3 regions of the Sodalis ligni genome follow, and region 3 is predicted to be linked to each of the others. Evidence: predicted binding sites of a transcription regulator. Region 3 holds the regulator's gene; each other region holds the start of a gene.
The links. Region 3 encodes CRP, which controls carbon source genes, mostly activating them, when cyclic AMP is high. Its sites were predicted from a motif close to ATGTGANNNNNNTCACAT; they were not measured.

Region 1 (7,506 bases), 1.8 Mb from region 3:
TTACTTGCATGATGATAGTATATACGAAACTATCATCATGCAAGTGACTTTTAATACCTGTGGTTTTTTTAACCGGGAGCAAGTATGAAACATAAGAGTTTTGACGAGCTGGTGTGCCCCATCGCCCGCAGCCTTGATCAGGTGGGGGAGTGGTGGAGCATCCTGATTCTGCGCGAAGCTTTTTATGGGGCCAGGAAATTCGATGAGTTTCAAAAAGGCGTGGAAGGCATTGCGCCGAATACGCTGACGCGCCGCCTTAAAGAACTGGTGGGCTCCGGTCTTCTTGAACGCCGCCGCTACAGTGAACGTCCGGAGCGCTATGAATATATCCTGACGCAGTGCGGTCGCGATTTTTATCCGGTTTTGTGGGCATTACTGGATTGGGGCAATAAATATTTCGCCCCGGAAGGGGACATTGTCCAACTGGAAAATCTCAAAACCAAAAAATTGGCGGCGCCTTTCCTGGCCGACAGAAATACCGGCGAGGAAATATCACCGGGGAATTACCAGATTGTCGCCGGTCCCGGCGCCACCGACGCCGTCCGCGGTAAAATCGCCGCATCCCGGCAAAACCTGGATTAAGCGCTCAAACATAAGGCGGCGGCTATCCGCTTTATTCCCCGGGCAGCAGCGACGCATCGATTTTCGCCACCACTTTACGCAGCCGTCCCGGAATGCCGAGGGTAGCCATAGGACGATGCAGCTCACCGGGAAACAGCAAGACGATGTCTCCGGGACGCAGGCGGATGAGACTCTCCTCACCCATGCCCCGGTAGAACCCGATATCCCCTTCTTCGTTGAAGGGGCCGTCGGAAAGCTGCCGGCTATCCAGCGGCGACGCGCCGATGACCTCCTCGCCTACCAGCAACAGGTGCACGTCCACATAGCGGCGATGCAACTCCGGCCGCTGCTCGTGCAACGGCCGGCTCCTACCTTCGATAACCGAAAAAAACAGGGCGTCGCCGTCGATGGCATAGCGGCCCGTGGCCAGTTGCGCCAGCGGATGTTGCTCAAGCGCCTGCAACAGCCGCCGAATAATGGCCGGATAGAGCGGATTCACCGCCGCCCGCGCCAGTGTATCGATAATCATGACAATTCCTTGATGGATAGGGGGATGCCGCGCCATGGCGGCGCCGGCGGAGTCTCAGGGCAACGCCTTTGCGCCTTTACACCGCCACCAGCATGCCGCCGTCCACAAACAGCAGATGTCCGTTGACGAAGTCCGACGCGGCGGAGGATAAAAATACCGCGGCGCCGATGAGCTCACGCGGATCGCCCCAGCGGGCCGCCGGCGTGCGTTTGCACAGCCATTCGGTAAATACCGGATCCTGCACCAGCGCCTGGGTCATTTCCGTTTTGAAATAGCCCGGCGCAATGCCGTTGACCTGGATGTTATAGCGCGCCAGCTCCACGCACATACCACGCGTGAGCATTTTCACCGCCCCCTTGGCGGCGGCATAAGGGGTAATGGTGTCGCGCCCCAGTTCGCTCTGCATGGAACAGATATTGACGATTTTACCGGCGCGGCGCTGAACCATGCGGCGTGATACCGATTGGGAAACCAGGAACACCGCGGTCTGGTTAACGGCAATGATGTCATTCCAATCTTTGAGGGGAAATTCGGTGAACGGATGGCGGCGTTGAATGCCGGCGTTATTGAACAGCACATCAATGGCGCCGATATCCCGCTCGATATGCTCCACGGCGGATTCCACCGCCTGCGCGTCAGTCACGTCGAATGCGGCGGCGTGGGCGTTAAACCCCATATCGCGCAGCTTCAGCGCCGCAATTTCCGCCCGCTCCTGGGTGATATCATTGATGATAATTTCCGCGCCATATTCCGCCAACCCCTGCGCGGTGAGAAAACCGATTCCCCGGGCAGAACCGGTAATCAATATTTTTTTATTTTCAAGGCTAAATAAATTCATTATTTTTTCCTACAGATTGGGCTTACGGTATTTAGCGTGCTGCTGGCTATTCGTCCGGCGACAATTAATACGATGTGAAAGTATTTATTTATCGTTCAGATGAAATACCCACATTCCTGGCTATTTAATTTCGCCAGCGAAAAACGTTTGTACTCTTGTGCTGTGCGACGCACCTTGCTTTGTCATTGTCATTGCTGGAACGGCATCGCCCTGTGCCGCCGGATAACGAGTATGAAAGCGATTTAAGGCCGCTGAAACTGTGATGAAGATCACTTTAAATAGTGTTACGTCAACCTGTTACCTTTGCTGTGATCCAACCGGGATAACGTTTTCGCTGCCGGGGAGAAACGCAGGGAATGCCTGGCGACGGCGGCATGTTATCGATGGGGGAGAGACGGTAATACCCTTTTCTTTTACCGTTGCCCGGGGGCATAATCAATTCAATCAGATAGGACCGGAAATAATCAATGAAACCACAGCGGGTGACATTACAGGATATCGCCGCCCTGGCCGGCGTGACAAAAATGACGGTAAGCCGTTATTTACGCACGCCGGAAAAAGTGGCGCCGGATACCGCAGCGCGCATTGCGGCCATCCTGGCGGAGGTGAATTACCAGCCCGACCCGGAAAATCGCTCGCTGGCCAGTAATCAATTGCCGCGCATCGGCGTCTTGATCCCCTCATTCAATAATCAGATTTTTGCGGACCTGCTGGCCGGCATTGAATCGGTAACGACCCCGCAAGGCTTCCGCACCCTGGTGGTGAATTATGATTACGACCGCGATCGTGAAGAAGAGCAAATCGCCAATATCCTGAATTTCCCGGTGGCCGGACTCATCTTGACGGAAACAATCCACACTTTGCGGGCGGAAAAATATTTGCACGCCGCGGATATCCCGGTGGCCGAAGTGATGGATATGACCGCCGGCAGCGGCAGGATCAACGTGGGCTTTGACAACAAGCAGGCCGCCCATGACATGACCCGTATGCTGCTGGCCAGCGGCAAGCGCCGCATCATCTATTTCGGTTCCATGTCCGACGACCGCGATCAAAAGCGGTACCACGGATACTGCCAGGCCATGGCCGATGCGTGCCTGCCCACCGGACGGCTGATACCCAACAAGGTATCCTCGGTGTCGATGGGCACCGGCATGATGACCATGGCCCGCCAGATGTATCCGGATCTGGACGGTATCCTGTGCACCAATGACGATCTGGCGGTAGGCGTGTTACAGGAATGCCTGGCCTCAGGTATCCACGTTCCCGAGGAAATAGGCATAGCCGGCTTTCACGGCCTGGATATCGGCCAGGTGACCCAGCCGAAGCTGGCAAGCGTAGTCACCCCGCGCTTTGAGATGGGACGGGTATCCACCGAAATACTAATACGTAAAATCAAAGGGATATCCACAATAGAACAAATAGATCTGCACTATCGGCTCTCTCCCGGCGGTACCCTGTAAGGCGGGCCGTCAGTACCGAACCGAACTCTCCCCTCCCGCCCGGCCGGCCACCCTCCGTGCCGGCCGCGTCCGATAAAACCCGCTGAATATGTCATACCCGTCACGCACCGGGTAACAGGATTTGTTAACACGATTCAGCGTGATCTATGTCTCAATTTTTCACTGTGAAAACCGTTCTGATAATACCCACAGGAGAGGAGCGGTAATGACAATGATGAATACGCTATTAGCCTATAAAAAAATCTAAGAATGCAGTGATTACATAAACCATATTGAGACCAGTCAACATGAATACATTGCCCAAACGCCGTTGGCTCTATTTAATGCCGACGATATTTATTACCTACAGCCTGTCTTACCTTGATAAGGCTAATTACAGTTTTGCCTCCGCCGCCGGCATCGGTAACGATCTGGGTATTGATCCTTCTCTGGCGTCCTTGATTGGCGCGCTGTTTTTCCTGGGGTATTTTACCCTGCAAATTCCGGGCGGGATGCTGGCGGAAAAATGGAGCGTGCGCAAACTGCTGACGCTGAGCCTGGTGCTGTGGGGCATCTGCGCCACGCTTACGGGGCTTGTCACCAATGTCGCCTCGCTGGTCGTCATCCGCTTTGTCCTCGGGGTGGTGGAAGCCATCGTGACGCCAAGCCTGTTACTGTTGATTTCACGCTGGTTTACCCATACCGAACGCTCCAAAGCCAATACGCTGTTCCTGCTCGGCAACCCGGTTACCGTATTGTGGATGTCCATTCTTTCCGGCTGGCTGGTGCAGAACTGGGGATGGCGCCATATGTTTGTGGTGGAAGGCATTCCCGCCGTCATCTGGGCGGTGGTGTGGTGGGTGGTTATCCGCGACAGGCCGGAACAGGCCGCTTGGCTGAATAAGCAGGAGAAAGCGGCGCTTATCGGCGAACTGGCCAATGAGCAGCGTCGTAAAGAGACCATGACCAACTGGAGCCAAGTCCTTCGCTCCGCCAACGTTATCAAGCTGGCGGGCTGGATGTTTTTCCAGAGCATCGGCTTTTTTGGTTTCCTGATGTGGCTGCCCTCCATTCTGCACTCGGGCGCCATCTCCATGGCCCAAACCGGCCTGCTGTCCTCGCTGCCTTACGGCCTGGCGGCGATATTAATGATGATTGCCGCCTGGCTAAGCGACAAATATCAAAAACGGGTGGGTTTTATCGCCTATCCGATCTTGATAGCCGGCTGCTGTTTCCTGCTGCTGCCCTTCCTTGGCACCGATCATTTCTGGCTCTCTTACCTGCTGCTGGTGATTACCGGGGCCTGCCTTTATATCCCGTTCGGGCCGTTCTTCGCGCTGGTGCACGACGTATTGCCGGCGTCCATGGTGGGCGGCGCCGGCGGGATGATCAACAGCATGGCCGCCGTCGGGGCGTTTATCGGCTCGTATCTGGTGGGCATGCTCAACAGCGTCACCCATTCAACCAATTCATCCTATTTTATGATGGCGGCCTGCCTGGGCATCGCCGTGGTCTTCGCCCTTTCCATCAAGCCGCAACAAGAGGCTGAAACGGGGAAGTTAGCCGGTGGTTCCAGCGTGGCGTAACGCCGTACAGGGGTAATAACATGACAGTAAGAAATTTGCGTACCGTTTTGCTGATAGCACCGGTAATGGACCAACTGCAAAAACGTCTTGAGGCCGGCTACGTAGTGCATAAGCTGTACGAACAAGCCGATCCGGCGGCCTATCTGGCGCAAAACGGCGCCGGCATTTTAGTCGTGGTGACGCGCGGGGACGTAGGGGTGAGCACGCCGGTGCTGGAGGCGCTGCCGTCGGTGGGACTGGTGGCTGTTTTCGGCGTTGGCACCGACGGGGTTGACCTGAACTATGCGCGTCGACGCGGCATCGACATCACCATTACCTCCGGCGCGCTGACCGAGGATGTGGCGGATATGGCGCTGGGCCTGCTGCTCAGCACCGCCCGCCGGCTGTGCCAGGGAGATCGCTTCGTGCGCGAGGGACGCTGGCCGCTGGAAACGCCGCCGTTAAGCAGCCAGGTCAGCGGCAAACGCATCGGCATCCTCGGCATGGGCAATATCGGACGGGCCATTGCCCGCCGCGCCGGCGGCTTCGATATGCAAATCCGCTACACCGACCGTAAACGTAACGACGCCCTGCCCTATCTCTTCTGCCCCGATTTACCCGCCCTGGCCCGCGACAGCGATTTTCTGGTGATTGCGGCCTCAGGCGGCAAAGAGAGCCAGGGAATGGTGAATCGCTTGATCTTCCAGGCGTTGCCGGACCATGCGCTGGTTATCAATATCGCCCGCGGCAGCATCGTTAACGAGCCGGATCTCATTAGCGCGCTGCAACAGGGCGATATCGCCGGGGCCGGGCTGGACGTCTATGCCGACGAGCCCAACGTGCCGCCGGCCCTGCTGGCGATGGACAATGTCGTGTTACAGCCCCATACGGCCAGCGCAACATGGGAAACCCGGCGCAAAATGAGCGACATAGTCTTCGCCAACGTGGAGGCTTTCTTCAGCCAGCGCCCGCTGCCGAATAAACTGGAATAACATTAAGGGGGGTGATGGCTGTTTATTTCACGGCACCGGCTTTTCTGACAATCATTATTCAATGACGATAGCCGGATATAAAAATAATACTGATTCCTCTTTTTATGATTAAAAAGGGGTGGCTAACCTTATTGTCGGACATTTCGCTATGGATGATAAAATACCTCATACCCGTTGGCTGCGAGTGGTCGCGCCAATATTAATCGCTTGTATCATTTCCTTTATGGATCGGGTGAATATCAGTTTCGCCCTGCCGGGAGGCATGGAAAGCGATTTAGGCATAAACAGCCGGATGGCAGGTCTCGCCAGCGGCATATTTTTTATCGGCTATCTCTTCTTGCAGGTGCCCGGCGGCCGTACCGCGGTTCACGGCAGCGGTAAGCGTTTCATCGCCTGGTCGCTGGCGGTATGGGCCGTGGTGTCCATCGCCACCGGATTTGTCACCGGCCACTATCAGCTGCTGGCGCTGCGTTTTCTGCTGGGCGTGTCGGAGGGCGGCATGCTGCCGGTGGTCTTGACCATGCTGAGCAACTGGTTCCCGGAAAAAGAAATCGGGCGGGCCAATGCGTTTGTCATGATGTTCGCGCCCATCGGCGGCATGGTCACCGCCCCCATCTCCGGTACCATTATCAACCTGCTGAATTGGCGCTGGCTGTTTCTTATCGAAGGCATGTTATCGCTGGTGGTGCTGGCGGTATGGTGGTGCCTGATAAGCGATCGTCCCCAGGAAGCGCGCTGGCTGCCTGAAAGAGAACGTGAGTACTTACGCAGGGAGCTGGCCCAGGATGCCGAAAACCGCCAGAACCTCACGCCGGTCAGCAATGCTCCGCTGCGGGACGTATTCCGCAACAGCGGACTGATAAAGCTGGTGGTGCTGAATTTCTTTTATCAAACCGGTGATTATGGCTATACCCTGTGGCTGCCCACCATATTGAAAAATCTCACCGGCGCCAATATGGCAGGGGTGGGGTTGCTGGCGATATTGCCGTTTATCGCCACTATCGCCGGCATCTATCTTATCTCGGTGTTGAGCGATAAAACCGGCAAACGGCGGCTATGGGTACGGGTTTCGCTGCTGTGTTTCGCCGCCGCGCTGCTGGCATCGGTCATTCTTAAACAGAATGTGATCGCGTCCTATATCGCCCTGGTGATTTGCGGCTTCTTCCTCAAAGCGGCCACCAGCCCGTTCTGGTCGATCCCGATGCGTATCGCCTCGGCGGAAGTTGCCGGCAGCGCCCGCGGGGTGATAAACGGACTGGGCAACCTCGGCGGTTTTTGCGGTCCCTACCTGGTAGGCGTCGTGATGTTTCTTTACGGACAAAACCTGGCGGTTTGCGCGCTGGCGGCTTCACTTATCATCGCCGGCCTCCTCACGTTCCTGTTGCCGAAGAGCTGCGACCTGACGTCGGTCGCGACCCCGTCGGACGAAAGCATGAGGCTGCGCAAAGCCCCTCGCCCTTGAGGCAATCATCCCGTTATCCGGCGGAGCGGCAATAGGCTGTCCTGCCGGAAATTCCCCGCCAGGAAAATGACCGGAAGATTTTTTCCAAAAAAACGGACGCTGCTGGGCGTCCGAAATTTT
Region 2 (7,506 bases), 1.8 Mb from region 3:
CTCCGCATAATCGCAAACGGCACTGACAGGCGCCCGGCCGCCCTTCTTGGCTGCGCCGGCCGATTTGATGGCATCGGTAATCAGGCCGTCAGCGATATTTCCCGGGCTTGGATTATCGGAAATGGACGTATCAAAGAAATTGGCCACATGTTCATAATGTTTCATCAGGCTCAAAAATTTCTCTTTCAATTCACGGGTCATACAGCGTTTGACAATATCCCCTTCCGCCCCGCAGAGTTCCGGAAATTCGGCTAAGCCCGAGGCGCCGCCCAGGGCCACCAGCCAGTCGGAAACCAGCCCCATCGCCGGGTTGGCGCTGATACCGGAAAAACCATCTGAAGCGCCGCATTTTACCCCGAGCTTCAAATGGGAAAGCGGGACATCAACGCGTTCCGCCACCGGCGTTTTTTGAATGGCCCCGTAGGTCGCCTTAAGGGCATCCCGCATCATTTTTTCTTCACTATCCCAGTCTTGTTGCCGGAAATAGATGATTTCCTTGCTAAAGTCCGGGTTGCGCTTTTTGAGCGCAGCCTTGAAATCAACGATACGCGCCTTTTCGCAGCCCAGTGCGAAAACCGTTACCCCCGCGACATTGGGGTGGTCCGCATATGCGGCCAGAACGTCACACATGGTCATGCTGTCTGAGGTCGCGCCGCCGCACCCCGACGTTACGGTAAAACAGCGAACGCCGTCCAGATGGGGAAAGGGGCGTACGGAAGCTTGCCGCTCGCCGCTGCTTGCAGCCAACTGATGCGCGAAATCCTTCAATCCATTATCGGCATAGCCCAACGCCTCATTCAACGCATCGGTGACTTTTTGCACATTCCGGTTTTCACAAAAAACCAGCGGGAAGACCAGCCAGTAATTCGCCGTCCCTACCCGGCCATCGCCACGAATAATGCCTTTAAAAGTGGCATCTTTCCATTCCGACACATCGGGAACGTCCCATTGATAGGATTCGCTATCATCCAGGCTAACAGGAGCCGCGAAATGTTTTATATTATCAACGGTAACGGCCGCGCCCTGGGCAATGGCTTTTATTGCTTTGCCAACCGGCACCCCGTATAAAGAAACGACGCCGCCGACCGGGATCTCCCGAGTGGCGAATTTGTGCTTGGCTTTTACATCCGTTTTCAGGACATATTCTTCATCATCCCAGCTGACTTTCTCACCTTTTTTTAAATCCTTCAGGGCAACAATGAGGGTATCAGTTGAGTCGATTTTTAATATGTTTTGCATGATATTTTCCTCTGGGTTTTCAGGCAACTGAACGCAAGGTTTTTCAATTGCATTTAGGAATGATGTGGCTGAGCCACTTTTCCCGCGGCCTTCTTTTTACTGAGACAGGCGATGAGCAGCGCGCAAAATACCGTGATGAACGCCAAAGCCATAAGTCCGGCGGTATTGCTGTTAAACCACTGCTCGACTTCAACGCGAATCATCGGTGCAAGGAAACTGCAGAAGGCTCCCATAGTGGTACAAAAGCCTATCGCCGCGGCTAATGCGGAGCCGGATACAATCTGGGGAGGGAAAGTCCAGAAAATAGGCTGAACGGAAAGGAAGCCGATGGCGGAAAGCGACAGCGCCGCCATTGCCATAACCGGCCCGCTGAACGCCGAAAGGGCCAGGCCAAGGGCCGCGGCCAGCATGCATAGCACAGAAATACTTACGCGCTGCGCCGGATATTTATCCGCGATTCGTGGAATAAAGTACACGCCGAATGCAGAGCAGGCCCAGGGAATGGCCGCCACCAGCGACACCTTGAAACCGATGGTTGAACCCATGAGGCTGGCAACCTGCGACGGCAGGAAAAACATCAGGCCGTACACGCTGATTTGAATGGTGCCGTAAATGAGCGCCAGATGCCAAACCTTGATGCTCTTCAACGCGGTTAACGCGCTACCGGTCACCGTTTGCTGCTGTTCCGTGCTTAATTGGGCAATCAACGCAGTTTTTTCTTCCTGCGTCAGGAAGCGCGCTTTTGCCGGGTTATCATCAAGATAAAAAAAGGCGAATATGCCCATAAGCGCCGCCGGAATACCCTCGAGCAGGAACATCCAGAACCATCCCGGTCTGCCCAGGAATCCATGCAACTCGAGTAATGCGCCGGAAATAGGCGAGCCCAGAGTCAGGGCCAGCGGTACGCCCAAGACAAAGATGCCCACCACCGACGCCCTAATTTTGTTTGGGAAATAGATGGAAGCCAACAGCAAAATTCCCGGATAAAAACCCGCTTCACCCAGCCCGAGCAAAAAACGCAGAATGACGAACTGAGTTTCATTATGTACCAAACCGGTGAGGGCAGACAGAACACCCCATAAGGCGGCGGTAAAACTCAGCCATTTTTGCGCCCCGATTTTGTTTAGGATCAGATTTGCCGGTATGCCAAAAAGCGCGTAGGCGGCAAAGAATATACCGGCTCCCAGCGCAAAAGCCGCATTGGATAAGCCTATATCGGTCTGCATCGCCTCTTTGGCAAAACCGACGTTCACACGATCGATAAACGCGATAAAATACAGGGAAAACATGAGTGGTACTAATCTTTTCCATGCTTTGGTAACTGCGGAATTTAACACCGGATTATCAAAGACAGTTATGGTTTTCATAATTCCTCCAGAGGGAAATAATTATTAACCAGCAAAACCAGCCGACATCAGTATCTGTTTAATTTTTTCTGATTGTCTTTCCGTGACGCCTTTAAAGGGACCGGTACATTGATCGGAGTTGATCACGCCGCGCAGCTGAAGCGCCTTCTTAAAAGCAGGTATAAAGAGATCGTTAACGTTATAAATATCCATTAGCCGGTCAACTGTTTGTTGATGCGCTGTAACCGCGGCTAAATTATCCTCTGCGAAAGCGTCCATCCAGGATTTGAAAACTCAGGGACAATATTTGACAATCCACCGATACAGCCATTGCCGCCCGAAAGAATATTATGGGAAAAATTGTTATCATAACCAGCGTAAACTTCAAAGTGAGGGATTTCTTGCTTAACCAGTTTAATCACTTGAGAAGTATGCATCGTATCCGGAATAGTATCCTTCAGGCCAATAATATTCGGAAAATTCTCTGCAAGTTTTAGGCAGACTTCGGGAGATACCGAATATCCTGTTCTTTCGGGAAAGTTGTAGATAAATATTTTCGCGTTGGTTTGCCGGGCAATTTCACTGTAAAATAATAGATGCTCTCATCTGTCAGCCGGAAATAATAGGGACTGATGATCATGACGCCATCCAGGCCGCATTCATAGGCATAGTTAGCCAGCTCCACGGACTCCTGGATATCCATACGGCTTGCGCCGGCATAGACCTTCATGCTGTCTTTCGGAAACTCAGAGGTCAGCTGTATAAGCTGTCTGGAGGTTTTCATATCCAGGGAAAAACTCCCCGGTGCTTCCCATCACAACGAATCCTGAGACAGAATATTTAATAAAATTAAATAATTGCAACATCTGCTCTGGATCAAGCCGGCCTTTTGTCAAATACGGTCACACAGGGGTGATATAACGACTTTTCATGATTTTTCCTTTCGTATATACGAACAGTATTTTTTACGAACAACACAAGGTAATCACTCCATGTTTTAAAGTCAAATATGCGGATTTAGGAATTTTAAGGCGATTAATCAATGAATTAGTAGAGATCATGATGGCGGGAGGAACAACCCGCGGCAATTAAATTTCTATACCGTGGGGCATATCACAAATTTTGCAGGACATCTTGTTACAAGTTTGTATTTATAGTGTACGTTTATTAGTAATTGTTTATATCATGTAGGTTATTGAGATTATGTTCTATTTTCGCACGGGCGTTGATAAGTAATTCGATGATATGTTTACTCTTTTCTTCGGTCGCGCGGAAATAGGGCATAGAAACGCTGATGGCCGCCAGTATTTTATCTCTTTGCTTTAGCGGGACGGCGAAACAGACAGTGTCTTCATTGATTTCCTGTCATCAACCGCGTACCCTTTCAACGCGACATCATTTAACTGGCGACGCAAATAGTCCAGTTGGCCAACGCTATGGGCGGTTAACGGCTTGAAGCCATCAGGATAAAGTTCCATTATTTGCTTATCGCTATACTGATAAAGTAATGCCTTTCCCAGCGCGGAATGGATAGCGGGCAGGCGAGTGCCTATTTTGACATAAGTTGAACCGTTTGGTCAGATTGTACTTTATCAATATAAAGAACGTGGAGTCATCCAACACCCCATCTGGCAAACTTCATTGCAATCAGCAACAATCTTCCTCATTTCAGCGTTTATCATTTTAAGCCAGTATTCTTTCTCAAATGTCGAGCTGGCCAAAACGGCACACGATATACCAAGCGTATATTTGCCGCTTTTTTCATCATAGCTGATGTATTTGCGATGTAATAAAGATTTTAAAATAGGGAAAATCGTGCTTTTAGAAATCTCTGTTTTTAATGACAGGCCGGAAAGCGTCATGCCATCATCGTTCGATAAGGTTTCCAAAATAAGCAAAACACGCTCGGTAGGCTTATGTAAGGTCTTCATTTCTGTCTCAATTTTTAGGGACAACTGGATTCGGAATCGTTAAAGGCCGGTTTGTGCCCATTAAACTATATCTGAAAACGAATCTCTACCTGTTTTGTCACTACCGCCCATGGCGACACAGATACCTGGTTCACTGGCATTGCTGCCGCCATCCCCATCTTGTCATAGGGCTAGCATTGCGCGCCCGGCTCGGCCGCCGGCCGGAGGATCTGGCTGACACAGCCGACAAGTGGGGATCCCCTGGTCGACCGCGGACCAAGATGAGTCAGGATAGCGATCATCTTTCCATATCACTGAAACCTGGCGCCGCAGGCAAAAAGGCCGGCATATCCGAAGCCTGTGGCCTGTTCATCCTGGCGACACCGGCCGCCATCACATCCGTGGCATAACCGGTTAGCAAGGTGTCGCGCATCGGCTGTCACTCACATCCTGAATAATAAAAATGAAGCTGGTTCGATGGGAAAATAAAAGTGAATATCAAGAAAAAATAATTTTAGCCGATGCAACCCTATATTCATTAGGCTGACATAATCATTCGCACGCGTGCGGTGGATCATGTCAGACGTGCCACAATATGTGAACCAATTCACACAAAATCGCCATTAGCACTATCATCCATAACTACACCCTATCCTTAATTACTTTACTTTATTCCATGACCTATCTTTCAATCACATCCATTCGTTATTTTATGAAGATATTACAGGGTGTCCTTGCCTTTATATAAAGTCTATTTTTGTCAAAAATCGCAGCGCAATAAATTAAATTGATTGGAGTCGTTCGCATGGCAGAAATAAAGCCTAGAAACCAGATACTGTTTGGGGCCGCTTATTACGATGAATACCAACCCTCCTCACACCTCGAATATGATTTCGACCTGATGGAGAAAGCCGGTTTTAACGTCGTGCGCGTTGGAGAGGGTTCTTGGAGTCAATGGGAACCTGAAGAGGAGCATTTTCGTCTGGATTGGCTGGAGCCCGTTCTCGATGAAGCCCATCGGCATCATATCGCGGTTGTAATCGGCATGCCGACGTTTTCCGTACCTCGATGGCTGGCGCGTAAATACCCGAAAGTCAGTATCACCGACGCCAGCGGGCACAAAACAAATTTTGGCTTTCGTGAAGAACATAATTACTCGCACCCGGTGTTCCGCTATTTCGCCAGCCGGGTAATGAGAAAAATCACGGAACGGTATCGTGACCATCCCGCCGTCATCGGTTGGCAGGTTTATAACGAACCGGGATTAGTGTTTAATTACTCCGATGATTTATTCGAAGGCTTTAAAGACCGTCTGCGCCACAAATATCACTCTGTTGAAAACCTGAACAAGGCATGGGGACTGGTGTACACCGGGGCATGATTTCCTCGCTGTACGCCCTGGGGTTTTCCGCCGGATCGTACGGCGGCCAAGACAACTCCTTCGCCGCGCAGGGTGAAATTAAGCACATACCCTTTCATACCTGCCGGGCGATCGATGAAATAATCCCGCAGCCCCTGCTCATCGATGGGGGTCAGCCCGGCCACCAGGCGGGCGTTAAACGAGTATCTTGGCAACAGGCTTTCATTTTGCATTTCTGACATGGTGTGAATTGCTCCCGCACCGATTCAAAGAAACAATTTATCCATATCTATTAATTGAAGATGTGTTACCCAAACGAATATTTGAATGTCGTCACAAATTGCTTTATCAGGGCATTTTATCCATAAACATAGCGGATAAAATCTGATGGTAAGTTAAAGGCCGGCGGCAATCCGGCCTGTATTCCCTCAATAGCCAAGTGCATTGCCCATGATAATCGCGGTGATCACGCCGGTGGCGGCGGCGACCATGACATAGCGTCCATCAATATAAGCCCAGTAATGCCCGCGCGGCGGCGACTGAAGACCGCGGTGGCGCCAGTCGTGCACGCGGTAATAATCTCCCCGATAAGGCGGCGGCAGCGGATAACCTCTTCTGAACTCACGCCCGCGCCAGGCAAACCTGTCATGATAGCCGTCCCGATAGCCGTGGCCTCTGAAATCGCCGCGATCGTGGTGCCAGCCTGGCCCGCCATGGCCCCGGTCCCATCGCGGTCCGTGACCATCGTGATCCCGACGTCCGTCGGCGTAGGACCCGGTTGAAAACACGCTGCCGGATGCAAAGAGGGTGAGCACCAGCATCAACGTTGTCTTTTTCATCATGCCTTCCTTAATGGATAACGGCGTAAGCAAGTCCGTTTTCCTTAATATCGCCTACTCTCCGCCAACCCCCTATAGCTAATTGTCTCAAAGATGCGTTCCTGACGAATATTTTTGCCAAGGGCAAGCCTTTTTATGACAGCATAAATATAATCACCCCTTCGGTTACAATCCCCACCGCCGTGCCCAGCAGGATGGATGAAGAGGCCGATTCCACGTAGGTATCGCTGCGAACCGCGAACATTCCCGCCGCGATGGCCGAAGGGGTGGCGCCGATAATCACCACCTGCTGCATCAGCGTATGGCTCAGTCCAAAAGCCAGCCCCGCCGCGGCCATAATGGCGGGCTGTATGACGTTCTTCAGGCTGATATTGGTAAACGTATGCACATTCAGCGTCGGGCTTTCACCAAAGAACAGCAGGCCCAGTGCGAACAAAGAGATTCCGCCGGCGGTTTTCCCCATCATTTCTACGGAGGAAGAGAGCAGTTCCGGCAGCTTGATGCCTGCCAGGCTCATTACCACGCCGAGTATCGGGATCCAGACGATAGGGTTGCGCACCGCTTTGAGCAGATTTTGCAGGATCATGCCGCGAAGGCTCCCCTGCTCCGCCGATCCGTTGTTATTGTCCCCCATGCGGATCAATACGATGGTGAGAGGGATCATCAGCACGCTGGTGATGAGATTGCCGATCAGCACGCCCAGAAAGCCTTCCGGACCGATAAGCACGGCCAGCACCGGCGCGCCAAAATAAGCCATATCGGGGAATGCGCAGATCAGGGACTGAATAGCACTGGTTTTGATGTCGTGACGA
Region 3 (7,506 bases):
AATGAGGTCGAAGCGGGCGTGGTTTTCCCGCCCGCCGGAGCGCCTAATGGCACGGTAGGCCCGCGATCGCCGGCGCGTGAACCGAACGTGTTAAAGGGAGACCGCGCCAATGAGGTCGAAGCGGGCGTGGTTTTCCCGCCCGCCGGAGCGCCTCATGGCACGGTAGGCCCGCGATCAGCGGCGCGTGAACCGAGCGTGTTAAAGGGAGACCGCGCCAATGAGGTCGAAGCGGGCGTGGTTTTCCCGCCCGCCGGAGCGCCTCATGGCACGGTAGGCCCGCGATCACCGGCGCGTGAACCGAGCGTGTTAAAGGGAGACCGCGCCAATGAGGTCGAAGCGGGCGTGGTTTTCCCGCCCGCCGGAGCGCCTCATGGCACGGTAGGCCCGCGATCACCGGCGCGTGAACCGAACGTGTTAAAGGGAGACCGCGCCAATGAGGTCGAAGCGGGCGTGGTTTTCACGCCCGCCGGAGCGCCTCATGGCACGGTAGGCCCGCGATCGCCGGCGCGTGAACCGAACGTGTTAAAGGGAGACCGCGCCAATGAGGTCGAAGCGGGCGTGGTTTTCACGCCCGCCGGAGCGCCTCATGGCACGGTAGGCCCGCGATCGCCGGCGCGTGAACCGAGCGTGTTAAAGGGAGACCGCGCCAATGAGGTCGAAGCGGGCGTGGTTTTCCCGCCCGCCGGAGCGCCTCATGGCACGGTAGGCCCGCGATCACCAGCGCGTGAACCGAACGTGTTAAAGGGAGACCGCGCCAATGAGGTCGAAGCGGGCGTGGTTTTTCCCGCCCGCCGGAGCGCCTCATGGCACGGTAAGCCCGCGATCACCGGCGCGTGAACCGAGCGTGTTAAAGGAAGACCGCGCCAGCACCGAAGCCGCACCGGGCGTGTTAAAGGGAGACCGCGCCAATGAGGTCGAAGCGGGCGTGGTTTTCCCGCCCGCCGGAGCGCCTCATGGCACGGTAGGCCCGCGATCACCGGCGCGTGAACCGAACGTGTTAAAGGGAGACCGCGCCAATGAGGTCGAAGCGGGCGTGGTTTTCCCGTCCGCCAGAGCGCCTCATGGCACGGTAGGCCCGCGATCGCCGGCGCGTGAACCGAGCGTGTTAAAGGGAGACCGCGCCAATGAGGTCGAAGCGGGCGTGGTTTTCCCGCCCGCCGGAGCGCCTCATGGCACGGTAGGCCCGCGATCACCAGCGCGTGAACCGAACGTGTTAAAGGGAGACCGCGCCAATGAGGTCGAAGCGGGCGTGGTTTTTCCCGCCCGCCGGAGCGCCTCATGGCACGGTAAGCCCGCGATCACCGGCGCGTGAACCGAGCGTGTTAAAGGAAGACCGCAAAAATTGCGCGGCCTTATCAGCGCCAAATCAACAGCACGCAGGCCGCGGTAAGCAATCCCATGGCGACATTAAATACCGTCCAGGCGCGTTTACTGCTGAGCAAACGGCCGATAAGCGTACCAAAGCCGAGCCAAATAGTCCCGGAAACGATATTCACCGTCACAATACCAATACTGATGGCCCCCACTGAAGTAATATAGGCATTACCCGTCAGGCTGAAGCTGGCTACCGCCCCCAGCGCCATCAACCAGGCTTTGGGATTCAGGAACTGCAGCAGTCCGCCCTGGTAAAACGGAATGGGGCGTGGCGGCGGCGCATCCGTCTCCAATGTTTCATACGCCGCGGTGGCAATCTTCCAGGCTAACCACAGCAGATAAAGGGAACCGGCCACTTTGAGCATAAAATGCAATGACGGATACAGGGTAATTAAACCGCCGATACCGAAAGCCACCAATAGCAATATGCACTGCATCCCGAGCATAATACCCAGCATCAACGGCATTGAACGCCAAAAACCGAAATTCGCGCCGGAAGCGGTGAGCAGCATATTATTAGGACCGGGCGTAATGGCAGCGACCCAAAGAAAACCCAACATTGAAAGAAAAAGACTCGGTTCCACGTTTCGGGGGCTCCTCTCCCTTTAATGAAGGTAAGAAACTAACAGCGCGCCTGTATCCGCACAAGGCTTTGCTGGTGAAATTTCCTCAAGGCATTGAATCATTAACAAACTGGACATAACATGATGATTATTCCGTGGGAAGAAATCGACTCCGACACCCTGTATAACCTGCTTGAATCCTTTGTCTTGCGAGAAGGCACCGATTACGGCGAACAGGAAAAGACACTGGAGGCCAAAGTCGCCGATGTCAAACGTCAACTGATAAGCGGCGAAGCGGTAGTGGTATGGTCGGAACTGCATGAGACCATCAATATTATGCCCCGCGGCCAGTTTCATCCGGAATAACGCAAATTGGCCCTGCGCCGCTAAACATGATAACAATAATCAAGTCTTTCATGCCGGGCGCATGTGAATCTACCCGTCATACTTCAAGTTGCAGGTGCGTCCGCTTTCCTGCAACCTGAATTATTGAGGGTATCACGCCGCCATATAACGAAGCGTAGGGTTACCATGTCAGCACAACATCCCATTATTGCCGTTACCGGCTCCAGCGGCGCCGGCACCACCACCACCAGTTTGGCTTTCCGTAAAATTTTTCACCAGTTGAATATTCACGCCGCCGAGCTGGAAGGGGACAGTTTCCACCATTTTACCCGTCCGGAAATGGACATGGCCATTCGCAAGGCCCGCGATCTCGGGCGACATATCAGCTATTTCGGGCCGGAAGCCAATGACTTCGGCCTATTGGAACACACCTTCCTGCAGTATGGGCTCACCGGCCACGGCAAAGCGCGAAAATATCTGCACACCTATGACGAAGCCGTTCCCTACAATCAGATTCCCGGCACCTTTACTCCCTGGCAGCCGCTGCCGGAGCCGACGGATGTGCTGTTTTACGAGGGGCTGCACGGCGGGGTGGTTACCGACCACCATAATGTGGCGCAGCATGTGGATCTCCTGGTGGGTGTAGTACCCATCGTCAACCTGGAATGGATACAAAAGCTGGTGCGCGATACCAGCGAACGCGGACACTCCCGGGAAGCGGTGATGGATTCCGTGGTGCGATCGATGGAAGACTATATTAACTACATCACACCGCAGTTTTCCCGTACCCATATCAATTTTCAACGGGTTCCCACGGTGGACACGTCCAACCCCTTTGCCGCCAAGGCCATCCCTTCGCTGGACGAAAGCTTTGTGGTAATTCACTTTCGCGGCCTGGATCATATCGACTTCCCCTATCTGCTGGCGATGCTGCAGGGGTCGTTTATTTCCAATATCAATACGCTGGTGGTACCGGGAGGGAAAATGGGGCTGGCGATGGAACTGATCATGGGACCATTGGTAAAGCAGCTACTGGAAGGCAAACGCATTGAATAAACCGGGCGCGGCCGGAGCGTCGCGCCAGCGGTAACGCATCCGTCATTCAGGACGGCAAACGCACTTCAAAACTATGGGTAACGTTCACGGATTTGCCGAGCATTAAAGACACCGAGCAATACTTTTCCGCTGACAGCTCCACCGCCCTTTCGACGATTTTGTCGGTGAGCCCCGTGCCGGAAACTATAAAGTGTAAATTAATATGGGTAAATAACCTCGGCGCTTCGTCGCGGCGTTCAGAGGTCAGCTTGACTTCGCAATCACGCACATCCTGACGCCCTTTTTGCAGAATCGATACCACGTCGATGGCGCTGCACCCCCCAGCCGCCATAAGTACCATTTCCATTGGGCTGGGCGCTTTTTCCCCTGCGTTGCCATCCATCAAAATCTGGTGGCCGGAGGCGGATTCACCTATAAAAGACAGACCTTCGACCCATTTTACTCGTGCTTGCATTATGATGACTCCAGATAAAAAGTTTTTCCTGCACCCTACATTTTTATTGGAAAGGTGGCAATGTTACCTAACATACTTCATGCTGATGCAAGACAACAGAAGACACTGCTTCAAACCTATGCTAAAAACAAGGCTGGATCGACCTCATGATAATGAAAGGGCAAGAGAGCGATCGGAACATCACTAAAACCAGACCCTAATAAGTTCCCTAACGTCGCTCCGTTTACAACGGAGATGGATCGATAAAACAGCGCCGTAATAGGGAATACGATGTCCTGAACAAGGACATCGATGACAAAAGAGGATAACAGCGAATGGTTCTCGGCAAACCGCAAACAGACCCGACTCTCGAATGGTTCCTGTCTCATTGCCATATTCACAAGTATCCATCGAAGAGTACGCTAATACATCAAGGCGAAAAAGCTGAAACACTTTACTACATCGTCAAAGGCGCCGTCGCGGTGCTGATAAAAGATGAAGAAGGTAAAGAGATGATCTTGTCCTACCTTAACCAGGGGGATTTTATCGGGGAATTGGGCTTATTCGAAGAAGGCCAGGAGCGCAGCGCCTGGGTTCGTGCGAAAACCGCTTGTGAAGTGGCTGAAATTTCTTATAAAAAATTCCGGCAACTGATTCAGGTGAATCCGGATATCCTGATGCGTCTGTCGGCGCAGATGGCCAGCCGCTTGCAGGTCACCTCGGAAAAAGTCGGTAATCTGGCGTTTCTCGACGTCACGGGACGTATCGCGCAAACCTTGCTTAATCTGGCGAAACAACCCGACGCCATGACCCACCCCGACGGCATGCAAATCAAGATTACCCGCCAGGAAATCGGCCAGATTGTCGGCTGTTCCCGCGAAACGGTGGGCCGTATTCTGAAAATGCTGGAAGATCAAAATCTCATCTCCGCACACGGCAAGACCATTGTCGTTTACGGTACGCGTTAAACGTTAATCAAACAGGCGTGGTACTCTGTGCCACGCCTGCTTGTTGGCAGCATGTGGCGTCGACTGATCTATCACCCCGAAGTCAACTATGCCTTGCGGCAAACCATCGTGCTTTGCCTGCCGGTGGCGATAGGGCTATTGTTCGGCAGCCTGCAGAACGGCCTGCTGTTCTCCCTGGTGCCCGCCTGTTGCAACATCGCCGGCCTGGATACCCTGCATAAACGCTTTTTTAAACGCCTGGCCATCGGCGGTACGCTGTTCGCCGTCAGCAGCGTACTGATCCAGTGGCTGCTCTTTGTACACGTACCCTTGCCCTTTATCATGGTGGGCCTGGCGCTGGCGCTGGGCGTCACCGGTGAAATCAGTCCGTTGCACGGGCGGTTATTACCCGCCTCCCTTATCGCCGCCATTTTTACCCTCGGCCTGACCGGCAACGCCCCGGTGTGGATCCCGCCGCTGCTGTATATCGCCGGTACCGCCTGGTACGGGCTGTTTACCGGCCTGTGGTTCCGATGGCTTAAAGAGCAGCCGATGCGGGAAACCCTCAGCCTGCTCTATAGAGAGCTCGCGGATTATATCGAGGCGAAATACAGCCTGCTGACCCAGCATACCGACCCGGAAACCGCCCTGCCGCCGCTGTTTGCCCGGCAGCAGCGGGTGATTGATCTGATTGCGCAAATTTACCAGCAGCTGCATATGCTGTCGGCCAACCATCAGCTTCAGTACAAACGTCTGCTGCGGACATTTCAGGTGGCTCTGGACCTGCAAGAGCATATCGCCGTCAGTTTGCATCAGCCGGACGAAGTGCAAAAGCTGGTGGAGCAGAGTCACGCTGAAGCGGTGATCCGCTATAATGCCCAATTGATTGCCGCCCGGCTGCGGGTGGTAGCGGACGATATCCTTTATCATCGGTTATCGGGCCGTTTCACCATGGCGGAAGCCCTGTCGGCGGTGGAAAAAATTGCCCAGCGAAATCCGGATAATCCGGTGGGGCAATTTTGTTTTTATCACTTCAGCCGCATCGCCAGGCTGCTCAGGACGCAACGTCCGCTCTACCGGCGGGATATCATGGCGGATAACCAGCAACGGCTCTCTTTCTGGCAGGCGCTGCGCAGCTACTGTTCGCTCAAATCCATGGCGCTGCGCAACGCCGCCCGGCTGGGCATTATGCTGGCCATCGGCAGCAGCCTGGGACTGGTGTTCAACCTGCCTAAACCCTACTGGATTCTGATGACGGTGATGTTTGTCAGCCAGAACGGCTATAACGCCACCCGGGTACGTATCCAGCACCGGGCGCTGGGAACCTTGGCCGGCCTGGTTATCGCCGCCGCGACCCTGCAGCTCCATCTGGGGGACGGCACGGTTTTATTGTTTATGCTGGTGGTGACCCTGGCGGCTTACCTGGTTTTGCGGAAAAATTACGGCCTGGCGATGACCGGCTTCACCGTAACCGCCGTTTACACCCTGCAGCTATTGTCCCTGAACGGTACGCATTTTCTGGTACCGCGGCTGGTGGATACCCTGATCGGATGCATGCTGGCGTTCGGCGGTACGCTCTGGCTGTGGCCGCAGTGGCAAAGCGGCCTGCTGCGCAAAAACGCCCATCAGGCGCTGGAAAGGGATCAGGACGCATTGCGTCTGTTATTACAGGCGAATCCGGAGCCGGCGGCGCTGGCCTATGCCCGTATGCGGGCCAACCAGGCCCATAACGCCCTGTTCACCTCGCTAAGCCAGGCCATGCAGGAGCCCGGTTTCAACTCCCGCTACCTCATCGATATGCGCCTATGGGTGACCCATAGCCAGTTTATTATTGAGCATATCAATGCCATGACGATACTGGCGCGGGATCACTACATGCTGACGCCAATGCTGGCGGAAAAATACCTGACCGCCTGCGAGGTGGCGCTGCAAACCTGCCAGCAACGGCTGGAATACGATGGTCCGAGCAGCGAACAGCCGGTACTGGCCACCGCCGGCGATACGCCGGAGCAGCCGGGCACCCCGATGGAACGCCATCTGCGGCGTATCCTGTTCCATTTGGGAGTAATGCATACCATCTCGTCGGTTGCCTGGCGCCAGCGGCCGCAGCACGGCCGCTGGCTATCGCGGCGATTGGGGGAAAATGCCCAATAGCCGCCGATAATGGCGGCTGAGCGTGCTGGCAAAGTGCCCGGTCGAGAAAGGCGGTTTGATAAGTGACCCGTCCGCGCCAGGCTCTTTTTCAGTGAGCTCAGCCGGCGGTAACCTGGGCTACCGCCTGTTCAAACCTGGCCATGCCCTGATCGATATCGTCAAATTCCACCACCAGCGACGGGGCGAAACGCACCACGTCCGGACCGGCGTTCAAAATCATCAGACCGTTGGCGGCGCTGGCATGAAGGAATTCCCGTGCCCGGCCGTGGTAGCCGGGTTTCAGCGCGGCGCCAATCAGCAAGCCCATGCCCCGAATTTCTTCGAACACATGATAGCGGTCGTTAATCTTCTGCAGCGCGCTGAAAAACCTGTCATGCCGTTCATTGATTCCCGCCAGCACCGCCGGCTGGTTAATGACGTCCAGCGCCGCCTCGGCCACTGCGCAGGCCAGCGGATTGCCGCCATAGGTGGTGCCGTGGGTTCCCACCGCCATCACCGACGAAATCTCCTCGGTAGTAAGCATGGCGCTGATGGGGAAACCGCCTCCCAGCGCTTTGGCGGTGGTGAGAATATCCGGCAGGACACCATAATGCATATAAGTGAATAACTTACCGGTCCGGCCCATACCGCACTG

Region 1: idnO (gluconate 5-dehydrogenase) is a predicted target of CRP. The motif match lies at 2,186-2,203, and genes of this name have one in related genera.
Region 2: GTU79_RS11040 (beta-galactosidase) is a predicted target of CRP. The motif match lies at 5,091-5,108, and genes of this name have one in related genera.

What each region holds. Positions count from the first base shown of each region.
Region 1 covers NZ_CP075169.1:5,178,754-5,186,259, forward strand. The annotation lists gene GTU79_RS24185 (winged helix-turn-helix transcriptional regulator) at 85-582, shown strand; gene GTU79_RS24190 (NanQ anomerase/TabA/YiaL family protein) at 614-1,090, opposite strand; gene idnO (gluconate 5-dehydrogenase) at 1,167-1,931, opposite strand; gene GTU79_RS24200 (LacI family DNA-binding transcriptional regulator) at 2,396-3,388, shown strand; gene GTU79_RS24205 (MFS transporter) at 3,676-4,953, shown strand; gene GTU79_RS24210 (2-hydroxyacid dehydrogenase) at 4,974-5,924, shown strand; gene GTU79_RS24215 (MFS transporter) at 6,073-7,386, shown strand.
Region 2 covers NZ_CP075169.1:2,358,944-2,366,449, reverse strand. The annotation lists gene GTU79_RS11060 (UxaA family hydrolase) at 1-1,239, opposite strand, end outside; gene GTU79_RS11055 (MFS transporter) at 1,293-2,606, opposite strand; partial or broken gene GTU79_RS11050 (dihydrodipicolinate synthase family protein) at 2,631-3,517, opposite strand; partial or broken gene GTU79_RS30210 (IclR family transcriptional regulator domain-containing protein) at 3,753-4,105, opposite strand; gene GTU79_RS30205 (helix-turn-helix domain-containing protein) at 4,178-4,516, opposite strand; gene GTU79_RS11040 (beta-galactosidase) at 5,301-5,876, shown strand; partial or broken gene GTU79_RS11035 (arabinose operon transcriptional regulator AraC) at 5,927-6,097, opposite strand; gene GTU79_RS11030 (RcnB family protein) at 6,284-6,697, opposite strand; gene GTU79_RS11025 (AEC family transporter) at 6,828-7,506, opposite strand, start outside.
Region 3 covers NZ_CP075169.1:536,933-544,438, reverse strand. The annotation lists gene GTU79_RS02415 (LysE family translocator) at 1,356-1,958, opposite strand; gene GTU79_RS02410 (YheU family protein) at 2,082-2,303, shown strand; gene GTU79_RS02405 (phosphoribulokinase) at 2,469-3,338, shown strand; gene GTU79_RS02400 (OsmC family protein) at 3,385-3,792, opposite strand; gene crp (cAMP-activated global transcriptional regulator CRP) at 4,107-4,739, shown strand; gene GTU79_RS02390 (YccS/YhfK family putative transporter) at 4,791-6,872, shown strand; gene argD (bifunctional acetylornithine/succinyldiaminopimelate transaminase) at 6,970-7,506, opposite strand, start outside.